4 regions of the Natronincola ferrireducens genome follow, and region 1 is predicted to be linked to each of the others. Evidence: riboswitches for the same ligand, from Rfam matches in the RefSeq annotation. Region 1 holds a riboswitch; each other region holds the start of a gene.
What was found. A riboswitch is a leader RNA that binds a small molecule or an ion and turns the genes downstream of it on or off. The one in region 1 is predicted to bind cobalamin.
Positions count from the first base shown of each region.

Region 2: linked by a shared signal. The riboswitch ahead of BLS22_RS10705 (energy-coupling factor transporter transmembrane component T family protein) and the one ahead of BLS22_RS15630 (energy-coupling factor ABC transporter permease) in region 1 are both predicted to bind cobalamin.
Region 3: linked by a shared signal. The riboswitch ahead of cobU (bifunctional adenosylcobinamide kinase/adenosylcobinamide-phosphate guanylyltransferase) and the one ahead of BLS22_RS15630 (energy-coupling factor ABC transporter permease) in region 1 are both predicted to bind cobalamin.
Region 4: linked by a shared signal. The riboswitch ahead of BLS22_RS04625 (class I SAM-dependent methyltransferase) and the one ahead of BLS22_RS15630 (energy-coupling factor ABC transporter permease) in region 1 are both predicted to bind cobalamin.

Region 1 covers NZ_FNFP01000003.1:197,804-200,007, forward strand. The annotation lists gene BLS22_RS09215 (nucleoid-associated protein) at 1-599, shown strand, start outside; gene BLS22_RS15630 (energy-coupling factor ABC transporter permease) at 735-878, opposite strand; cobalamin riboswitch at 1,213-1,391, opposite strand; gene BLS22_RS09225 (LysR family transcriptional regulator) at 1,470-2,204, opposite strand, start outside.
Region 2 covers NZ_FNFP01000005.1:6,771-8,974, forward strand. The annotation lists cobalamin riboswitch at 96-276, shown strand; cobalamin riboswitch at 450-637, shown strand; gene BLS22_RS10705 (energy-coupling factor transporter transmembrane component T family protein) at 946-1,617, shown strand; gene BLS22_RS10710 (energy-coupling factor ABC transporter ATP-binding protein) at 1,619-2,204, shown strand, end outside.
Region 3 covers NZ_FNFP01000003.1:89,265-91,468, forward strand. The annotation lists gene BLS22_RS08745 (CAP domain-containing protein) at 1-628, shown strand, start outside; cobalamin riboswitch at 728-905, shown strand; gene cobU (bifunctional adenosylcobinamide kinase/adenosylcobinamide-phosphate guanylyltransferase) at 1,006-1,569, shown strand; gene BLS22_RS08755 (cob(I)yrinic acid a,c-diamide adenosyltransferase) at 1,583-2,128, shown strand; gene cobS (adenosylcobinamide-GDP ribazoletransferase) at 2,128-2,204, shown strand, end outside.
Region 4 covers NZ_FNFP01000001.1:1,004,377-1,006,580, forward strand. The annotation lists gene BLS22_RS04620 (FmdE family protein) at 209-733, shown strand; cobalamin riboswitch at 840-1,018, shown strand; gene BLS22_RS04625 (class I SAM-dependent methyltransferase) at 1,153-1,983, shown strand; gene BLS22_RS04630 (ABC transporter substrate-binding protein) at 1,999-2,204, shown strand, end outside.

The DNA.
Region 1 (2,204 bases):
TAAATAAGTTAATTAAACAAACTACTACGTTGCCCAGTTATGCACAAAAACTAGATGAGTGTATAATAATTTCTTTATCAGATTATCACATAAAATTATTAGAAAAACAATATGAGATTAATGGAGATAAGGATTTCTATTTATCCAAATTATTTATGAAGTGTACATTTGATCTATCTAATGATGAAAAATTTAAAATACTTACTAAAGTAACTAAGAAATTGAACAAAAAATATTTTGACGAGGATTTTAAGAAAACAGCAAAATTACACGAAGCTTTAGCCGATAGCATGGGGGAATGTGATGAAATTCAAATAAGTAATATTGCTGCTGAAGTCTTTCAAGGTAATCATGAAATACAAAATGAATATATTGATGAGATAAAGAAAGAAGGTTTAAAGGAAAATATCGTAAACCTACAACCATCAAATGTAGTAAATAAAAAACTTAAAACCCATAGGCTAAAGACCGACAGTGGCATTGAAATTAATTTACCTTCTGGCTATTATAATAATAATGATGTTGTTGAGTTCATAAACAATCCAGATGGAACAATTTCTATATTAATAAAAAATATTACTAAAATACATAACAAATAAAGCTGTAGATATCCTATATACCTAGATGGAGAGTATAGGATGTCTACAGCTTTTTTTACATGTGTTTAAAATGCAAAGGATAGAATATTAAGAGGCTTTAGCATGTTTGCGCCTAAAGCAGTTAAGCCACCATGTTTAAAAAACAGACTGTAATAAAAGACCTATAAAGACAGCAATAGTATTACGCTTCCCTACAATAATTCCCAGCAATCCACCTAATAAGGGATGAATTGAACTTGGAGCAACCGGGATGCTGATTAAAGAAAAAGCTGCTGTCATAAGATTAATAGAATTAAAATTTTACTTCAGGTGCAGTTCTGCACCTGAAGTAAAGTAATCAATCTCCAGCAAAATAATAGGGGAGCAAATGGCTTATTTTGCTTTTATTTTGCTGAAGGGGGCGACGATTAATGTCGAGCACATACAGGATATCTCTGATTTTGATGTAATTCCTTAAATAAAGTGAAATTAAAAAAAAACCTAGACTTAAAGGCATAGGTTATTAGGATAAAAACTTGTCAAGTTATTTGAACAGCTATGACTTATAACAAACTAAGTTTAGTTGGTTATAGTCATGACAATTAATCCCAAATCCATACACCGTGAATTTGTATGTGGCGTAGTTATACAAGTAGGTATCCTGGCTTAGGATCATTGCTGTTTTACGCCTTCCCAGATAATATCCAGTGGCATATATGTAAAGCAGCTCCCCATTACAGTGGCGGGACCGCGTTGGATTTGCACCAAACTTCCCTTTAAATTCATAAATGAACTTGTTTAACACTATATTCAATTTGCTTAAAGTATAACATGCTATAGAAACAAAAGCAACCCAAAATTTAGGATATGTACATCATAATAGGAGTACTATTATGATGTAATGGTTGAAAAATCTTTATAATATTGAGATTTTACAAACTCTAGTTCCTTAAGAAATAAAGGAATTGAAGGATTTTCATTGGCTTTTTTCCAAGCAACCACCAACTCATACTCAATCTTTTCACCTTCGATGTCAATAAAACGAAGACTAGGACTTGAATGGAGTTTAAGACTCTTTGGTAGAATGGCTATCCCCATACCTGAGTCCACCAATAATAATACAGTGTTAAGAAGTTTAGGTTCACTAACTATGTTTGGAGCAAAACCATTATTTGAACAAATCATGAGCGTTTGATTAAAACCTTGAGGTGATTCTTTTCTATGAAGGGCAATAAAACGTTCATCCCTTAAATCACCAACATGTATACTAGTTTTATTTGCAAGGGGATGCTCACAATGCATTACTATTGAGAGGGTTTCAGTGAAAATCCTGTTTTTTTCTAGGCCTCCAATATTATCTAGACTAAATGCAAAGGTAAAACCAATGTCTAATTCATCATTATTTAAGGATTCTATCAGCATACCATGATTAAATTGGTTTAAATGTAAGTTTATCTTTGGATAATTTCTACGGAATTGTCTAATTAAATGGGGTAAAAAGTTCTTTTCGGTATAACCTAGAAAACCAAGATTTAAATTACCGATTATACCTAATTCTGCTTGACGAGTTTTTTCCATTGCTTCTACAGACTTGTTTACAAGGCTAATAGCTTCCTTTAAAAGTAC
Region 2 (2,204 bases), on a different contig from region 1:
TTTTAACCTACAGTAACTTGACACAATCCCTTGACTTTTAACATCGAATCGATTAAACTGTTATTGCGTAGAAATAACAGTATATACAAGGTAGACAACAAAATAAGAATTTAGGTGCCTCTTTTACAGGGGATAAAAGGGAAGTACGGTTAAAATCCGTCGCAGCCCCCGCTACTGTATGCATGGACGAAACCTCAGTGTCCACCATTTATTTGGGAAGGTGAGGAAGTAGATTGATGTGCGAGCCAGGAAACCTGCCTATACCCATAGAATAACAATAAACCTTCGGAGGGAAAGGTCTTATTATGGAATGTAAGCAACCAAAATAACAATCTAACCCTCAAGGTTAGATTTTTCTATTTGGATAATATATTGACAAAAAGAGAAGAAACGCTGTTTACAACATATCAATGGATAAGTAATATCTATATTGATTGTTAAAAATGAAAAATTAATAAAAGCTTTATGGTGTTGTTCATCTGTTTGATTAACAACTTAAAAGGGAAGTTGGGTGAAAATCCCACGCGGTCCCGCCGCTGTAAAAGAGGAGTTCTTTCAAAAAACCACTGAGTAATCGGGAAGGTTGGAAGGATGATGAAACTTGAGCCAGAAGACCTACCTGTAGCTTTATGACATGCACTCTACGAGGAAATGGAGGGGGTCTATTTGAATTTATCAAAACGATTGATTATGCTCCCAGTCTCCAATTACCAATATAGGTATACGCTGGGAGTTTTTATATTGAAAAATTTATTCATTGAGTCCTACGGTAATATGTTAAGTAGATAAAACAATTAAATTGGGAATTTTCAACATCGATACAGGCAGTACTAAGCTAGTCCAGTGAATATGTAAATAGTCAATATACTGTTCTGTTTTAATAATGCTCAGTAGTAGCAAGGGATGGAGTGAGAGAAAATAAAAACTAGGTTTGAAGGATGTCAAATCCGGGCTGAAAATACGATGGTTAGTCTTTTTATTCTTCTATTTTATATATCCTTTATAGATAGCTATAGATTATTGGCAATAACTGCTGGGATTGCTGTTGTATACTCCATCAGCATCTGTAAAAGCAAATATTTTATAAGGCTGATAAAACCAGTATTGCCCTTTGTAATTTTGATGCTGCTACCCATCATAATAAGGTATATACTAAGAAACACCCTGGAAGATATAGATTTCACAATAATGATTATTGGTAAAATTTTAATTTCCTCTATTATACTGGGAACCGTTGTCGCTAAGCATTCAGCCCTTTATCTAGTGGATGGAATACTAAACATCGGCTTACCTCGAATATTTAACAGGATATTGGCACTTACCTTTAGGTACTTTCATATGATCAATGAAGATGTACAGATAGGTAGAAAAGCATTAAGCAGTAGAGGAATGGGGGAAAGGAAAGGACTATCATCCCTTAGTATTTTTGGTGAATGGATTGGAGGGTTTTTCCTAAAAAGTACCCATCACAGTGATATGGTCTTTAATGCAATGAAGTCCAGAGGTTTTCAAGGAGAGTCAAGAAATGAAAAAATTAAAAATAAGGGCCTAATTATTGAATGTTGTATACTAATTCTGTTTTTGACCATGGTGTTAATAATTGATGGGAAGGTGTAAGATGGTAATCAAAATTAGAGACTTAAGTTTTACTTATCCAAATAATCACAGGGGATTAATCGATGTGAGTTTAGATATTGAAAGTGGCAAAAAAACTGCGATACTAGGGGTCAATGGCAGTGGCAAGTCGACTCTACTGTATCATTTAAATGGTATCACCCTACCTCAAACAGGTTCGGTAGAAGTATTAAATATGGATGTAAAGGAAAAAAATCTTAGGAAAATCAGACGAGAGGTAGGCTTTTTATTTGATTATCCCGATCATCAATTATTTTCGACAACTGTTTATCGGGACATTAAGTTTGGATTAGACAACTATAAATATCCTGAAAAGCAAAAGGATGAGTGTATAAGAAAAGCTGCCAGGGCCCTACGAATTGAAGAACTATTGGAGTATCCTCCCTATCAGCTGAGTCTAGGACAAAAAAAGAAAGTGGCAATAGCTGGATTAATCGTTTTGGAGCCAAGTATAATTCTTTGTGATGAACCTTTTTCAGGGCTGGATGGGTATACACTGATTTATTTTAAAGAATTGCTAAATGATTGGGTAAAGGAAGGAAAAACAATTGTGTTTTCAACTCATGATG
Region 3 (2,204 bases), 110 kb from region 1:
GGGTAGCAATAAAGAAGTTGTTAATAACCTCCTAGGAGAACCCCTTGAATATTTAATTAAAGGAAACACCTTTTATTATCTAAGCAATCCTGAAGAAAGTGATACTTATTTAGTAGACAATTATTATGCAACAATTTTTTATGATCTCCATAATGAATATAGGGTAACGGCTATACAGTTGATAGATAAAAATATAGAAAAAGGTCTGCAGGGATTTTATGGAGAGCCTAGTGAAGAGTTAAGAGAAAGTTTTGAAAGACAGGTCTTTGATCTTACCAATGCCACAAGGGTGAGATTTGGAAAACCACCCCTCCAATGGGAGGACACTGCAAGAATTGCTGCTAGAGGTCATAGTAAAGATATGGCAAAAAGAAACTTTTTCAGTCACGATAATCCAGACGGTAAAGGTCCTTCCGATAGAATAGAAGCTCAAGGAATTTATTGGCAAAGATCTGGGGAAAACATAGCAGCTGGTCAAACCTGCGCCATATTTGCCCATGAAAACTGGATGAATTCCATAGGTCATAGGGAAAGTATATTAGGTGATTTCAAAAGATTAGGAGTGGGGGTGTATTTTGGAGGAGAATATACCATCTACTATACTCAAAATTTTTACACACCAAGATAAGTAAAATATAGGAAAAATTTACACGAAAGATTTTCTATTGATCCCCAATAGGCTGTTGCCACCTTATAAAGAATTTGATATGATGGGTATAGATTAAAATTAAATAATTTAATGCTTGGTGCTTAGAAGCTTAATAGGGAAAGTGGTGAGATGCCACTACAGCCCCCGCTACTGTAAGTGAGGATGAAAACAACAAATACCACTGGAGAATTTCGGGAAGGTGTTGCTAGTAAGAGGAGTCACGAGTCAGGAGACCTGCCAAACTGTGAAACAAACCTTCGGTGGGAAGGCGTGTTTAAAATCAATAGCATTTTGATTTTTAGCCCTTACCCAGAGTAGGGGCTTTTCTATTTTACTGAAATAATTGGGGTGAAACTATGAATAATAATTTTTTAACTTTAGTAACTGGTGGAGCTAGAAGTGGAAAAAGTAACTTTGGGGAATCTATTTTAAACAATATAGATGGTGAGATTCTATACATAGCTACTGCTCAAGCCTTTGATGAAGAAATGAAGGATCGGATAAAAAAGCATAGACAAGGTCGACCTAACAACTGGGTTACCTATGAGGGATATAGAAATCTTCATCAAGGAATTGAGGATTATAGGGGAAAGGTGGCAGGGATTTTTTTAGATTGTATTACCATTATGATAACCAATCTAATGTTGGAACAACCTATAAACTGGGATGAAGCTACAGCCAATGAAATAGATATTGTGGAAAAAAATATTCAGCAACAAATAAAGGCATTGATTACAACTGTGAAATCCTTTGGAATTCCAGCTGTTTTTGTGACAAATGAATTAGGATTGGGAATTGTTCCTCAAAATAAAATGACTAGAATTTTTCGTGATATAGCAGGAAGGATGAACCAATATATAGCAAAGGAAGCAGGAGAGGTGTATTTTGTAGTTTGTGGTATACCTAATAAAATAAAATAGGGGGTAGGATAATATGGTGGTAAAGAAGCTAGAAAAGGGTTTAATACATATTTATACAGGAGATGGGAAAGGTAAAACAACCGCAGCCTTAGGTCAGGGGACTAGGACGGCTGGCGGGGGATTAAAGGTGCTGATGGTTCAATTTTTAAAGGGAGATGATACGGGAGAGCTTTATAGCATAGAAAGACTTGCCCCTAACTTTCAATTAATACGATTTGCCGCTATGAACAAATTTTATTTTCAACTTAATGAAGAGGAAAAAGCAGAAGTAAAAAATAGTGTTAAAGAGGGGCTTTATACAATAAAAAGACATTTAGATGAAGAAAATTATAACTTAATCATATTGGATGAAATTATGGCAGTACTTTACAATAAAATTATAGCTGTAGAAGAAATAATAGAAATTCTTGATAATAAACCTGATCACATAGAAATGATTTTAACTGGAAGGAATGCTCCAGAAGAATTAATAAATCTTGCAGATTATGTAACAGAGATGAGGATGATTAAACACCCCTTTGAAAAAGGAATTTATGCTAGAAAAGGAATTGAAAGCTAATGCAAAGATTTCTACTAATCCTACAGTTTTTAACAAGAATAACAGTCATACAAAATCCACCCTACGATAAAAATTT
Region 4 (2,204 bases), on a different contig from region 1:
AGGGAAAAGAACAATACAACTTTTAAAAAATAAATTTGCAAAATTACACATTGACAAATAATTGACAAATTTCAAAACCCTATATATAATGGATTTATAGGATGTTAAACAATATAAAATTATAACAAAAATAATAGTCATGAAGACTTTGCAACCATGAAGGATGCAGTTTGTTTTCATGGCTATATTTTTTGGAGGAGATGAAAATATGGATAAAAAATTATGGGAAAAGTGTGTAGCGTTTCATGGACATGAGTGTCCTGGTTTAGCTATTGGATTTAAGGTCAGTGAAGCAGCTATGAAAAAGCTAGGGATTGATTTTTCAAAGGATGAAGACGTAGTTTGTGTTACAGAAAACGATGCCTGTGGTGTTGATGCTATTCAAGTATTGTTGGGCTGTAGCTTTGGAAAGGGGAACCTTATCTATAGAGGAACAGGAAAGCAGGCCTTCAGTTTTTTCCATAGACCCACCAATCAAAGTATTAGAATCGTAACAAAACCCTTTAAAGGAGAAATGGGTAGGGAGGAGAGACAAGCATATTTATTGAATGCACCGGTAGAGGACTTATTTGATTTTAAAGCCCCAACCTTTGAACTCCCTGAAAGAGCTAGACTATTTCAAACCATCACCTGTGAAGCCTGTGGAGAGGGGGCTCCTGAGCATAAGGTACGCTTGATGGAGGGACAAAAGGTTTGTTTAGATTGCTTTAAAGATTATTCGAGGGAGTTGTAAAAACTATATCCTTTATTTAGGTTATTAGCATAGTATTTCCTACATATGTATTAGTTGACAAAATATTAAAATTTATTATAATAAAAGTGAATTGTGATGTTTTTAAAATTCTATAAAAATAGAAGGTGCCCTTAAAAAGGGTTAAAAGGGAAAGTGGTGCAAGACCACTACAGCCCCCGCTACTGTAATTGGTGACGAAATCTGAGGAAGCCATTGGGAAACCGAGAAGGCCAGAAAGTAGGAGGAACCATAAGTCAGGAAACCTGCCTTGTATTTTAAAAAAGCAAGCCTTCGGAGGGGAGGAAAGAAAATGCGATATACATGTATTTTTTGACGTTAACCATGAAGGTAAAGAAAAGAACAAAAGGTTCTTATCTTATTTTCATGGTTTTTCATTTTATAAAAAAGGAGTTGTTGATATGATGGAACAAGATTTAAACTACTGGATAGAAAAATGGCAACCAAAGAAATTAAGTTCTTCTGCCACCTCAGAATTTTGGAATAAAAGGGCTAAAAGCTATAATAGAGATGTTTTTGAAAAACAAGAAGAATCCAATTATGTTATTGACTTATTAGAAAAATATAATTTGCTACAAAAAAATAACAGAGTACTAGACATTGGTTGTGGACCTGGAAAAAATACAATCCCTATGGCAAAAAAATGTGAAGAAGTAATTGCTTTGGATATATCCCAAGAGATGCTGGAATATGTGGGGGAACATGGGAAAGAACATGGTCTAGACAATATTGTATGTCATGAAAAAAATTGGGAGGATATTAGTTTAGATGAATATGGATGGGAAAAAAAGTTTGACCTTGTTGTAGCTTCTATGACACCGGGGGTATATAACTTCTCGACTTTAAAGAAAATGTTGGATGCCAGCAAAGGCTATTGTTATTTAAGTGGATTTATTAACCGTAGGGATGAAATTTGGAGTAGGTTAGAGAAAGAAATTTTAGGAGAACATAATGGGAATAAATCGAGAGAAGATAAAATTTATTATATCTTTAATATATTGTGGAATTTAGGCTATCATCCAGAGATCCATTACTTTGATAGAACCTGGGAGCATGTATGGTCTTTAGAAGAGACTATTGATTTGTACAAACAAAGGTTTAACATAAACCACACCCTTAAAGAAGAGGAAATAAAAAAGATAGAAGCTTTCCTTACAGCTCATCAGCAGGAGGGAAAGGTAATAGAGAAAACTGAAGCTAAAATAGCTGTATTAATCTGGAAGGTTGAATAACGAGGGGGGGTAATGATGTTGAAAATTAAAGGATTGAAAAAAATATTAGTAGTGGGTTTAATTGTTATGATGGTGTTTTCTTTAATAGGGTGTAGTTCTACCACTGAGGAGGGAAGTGCTGGAGAGACAGTAGCCAATGAAGTAGAGGAAGATAAGAATACAGAACCAGTAGTAATAAGACAAGAAGGAGGGGATTGGGGATATCCTTCACCCTATCTCCA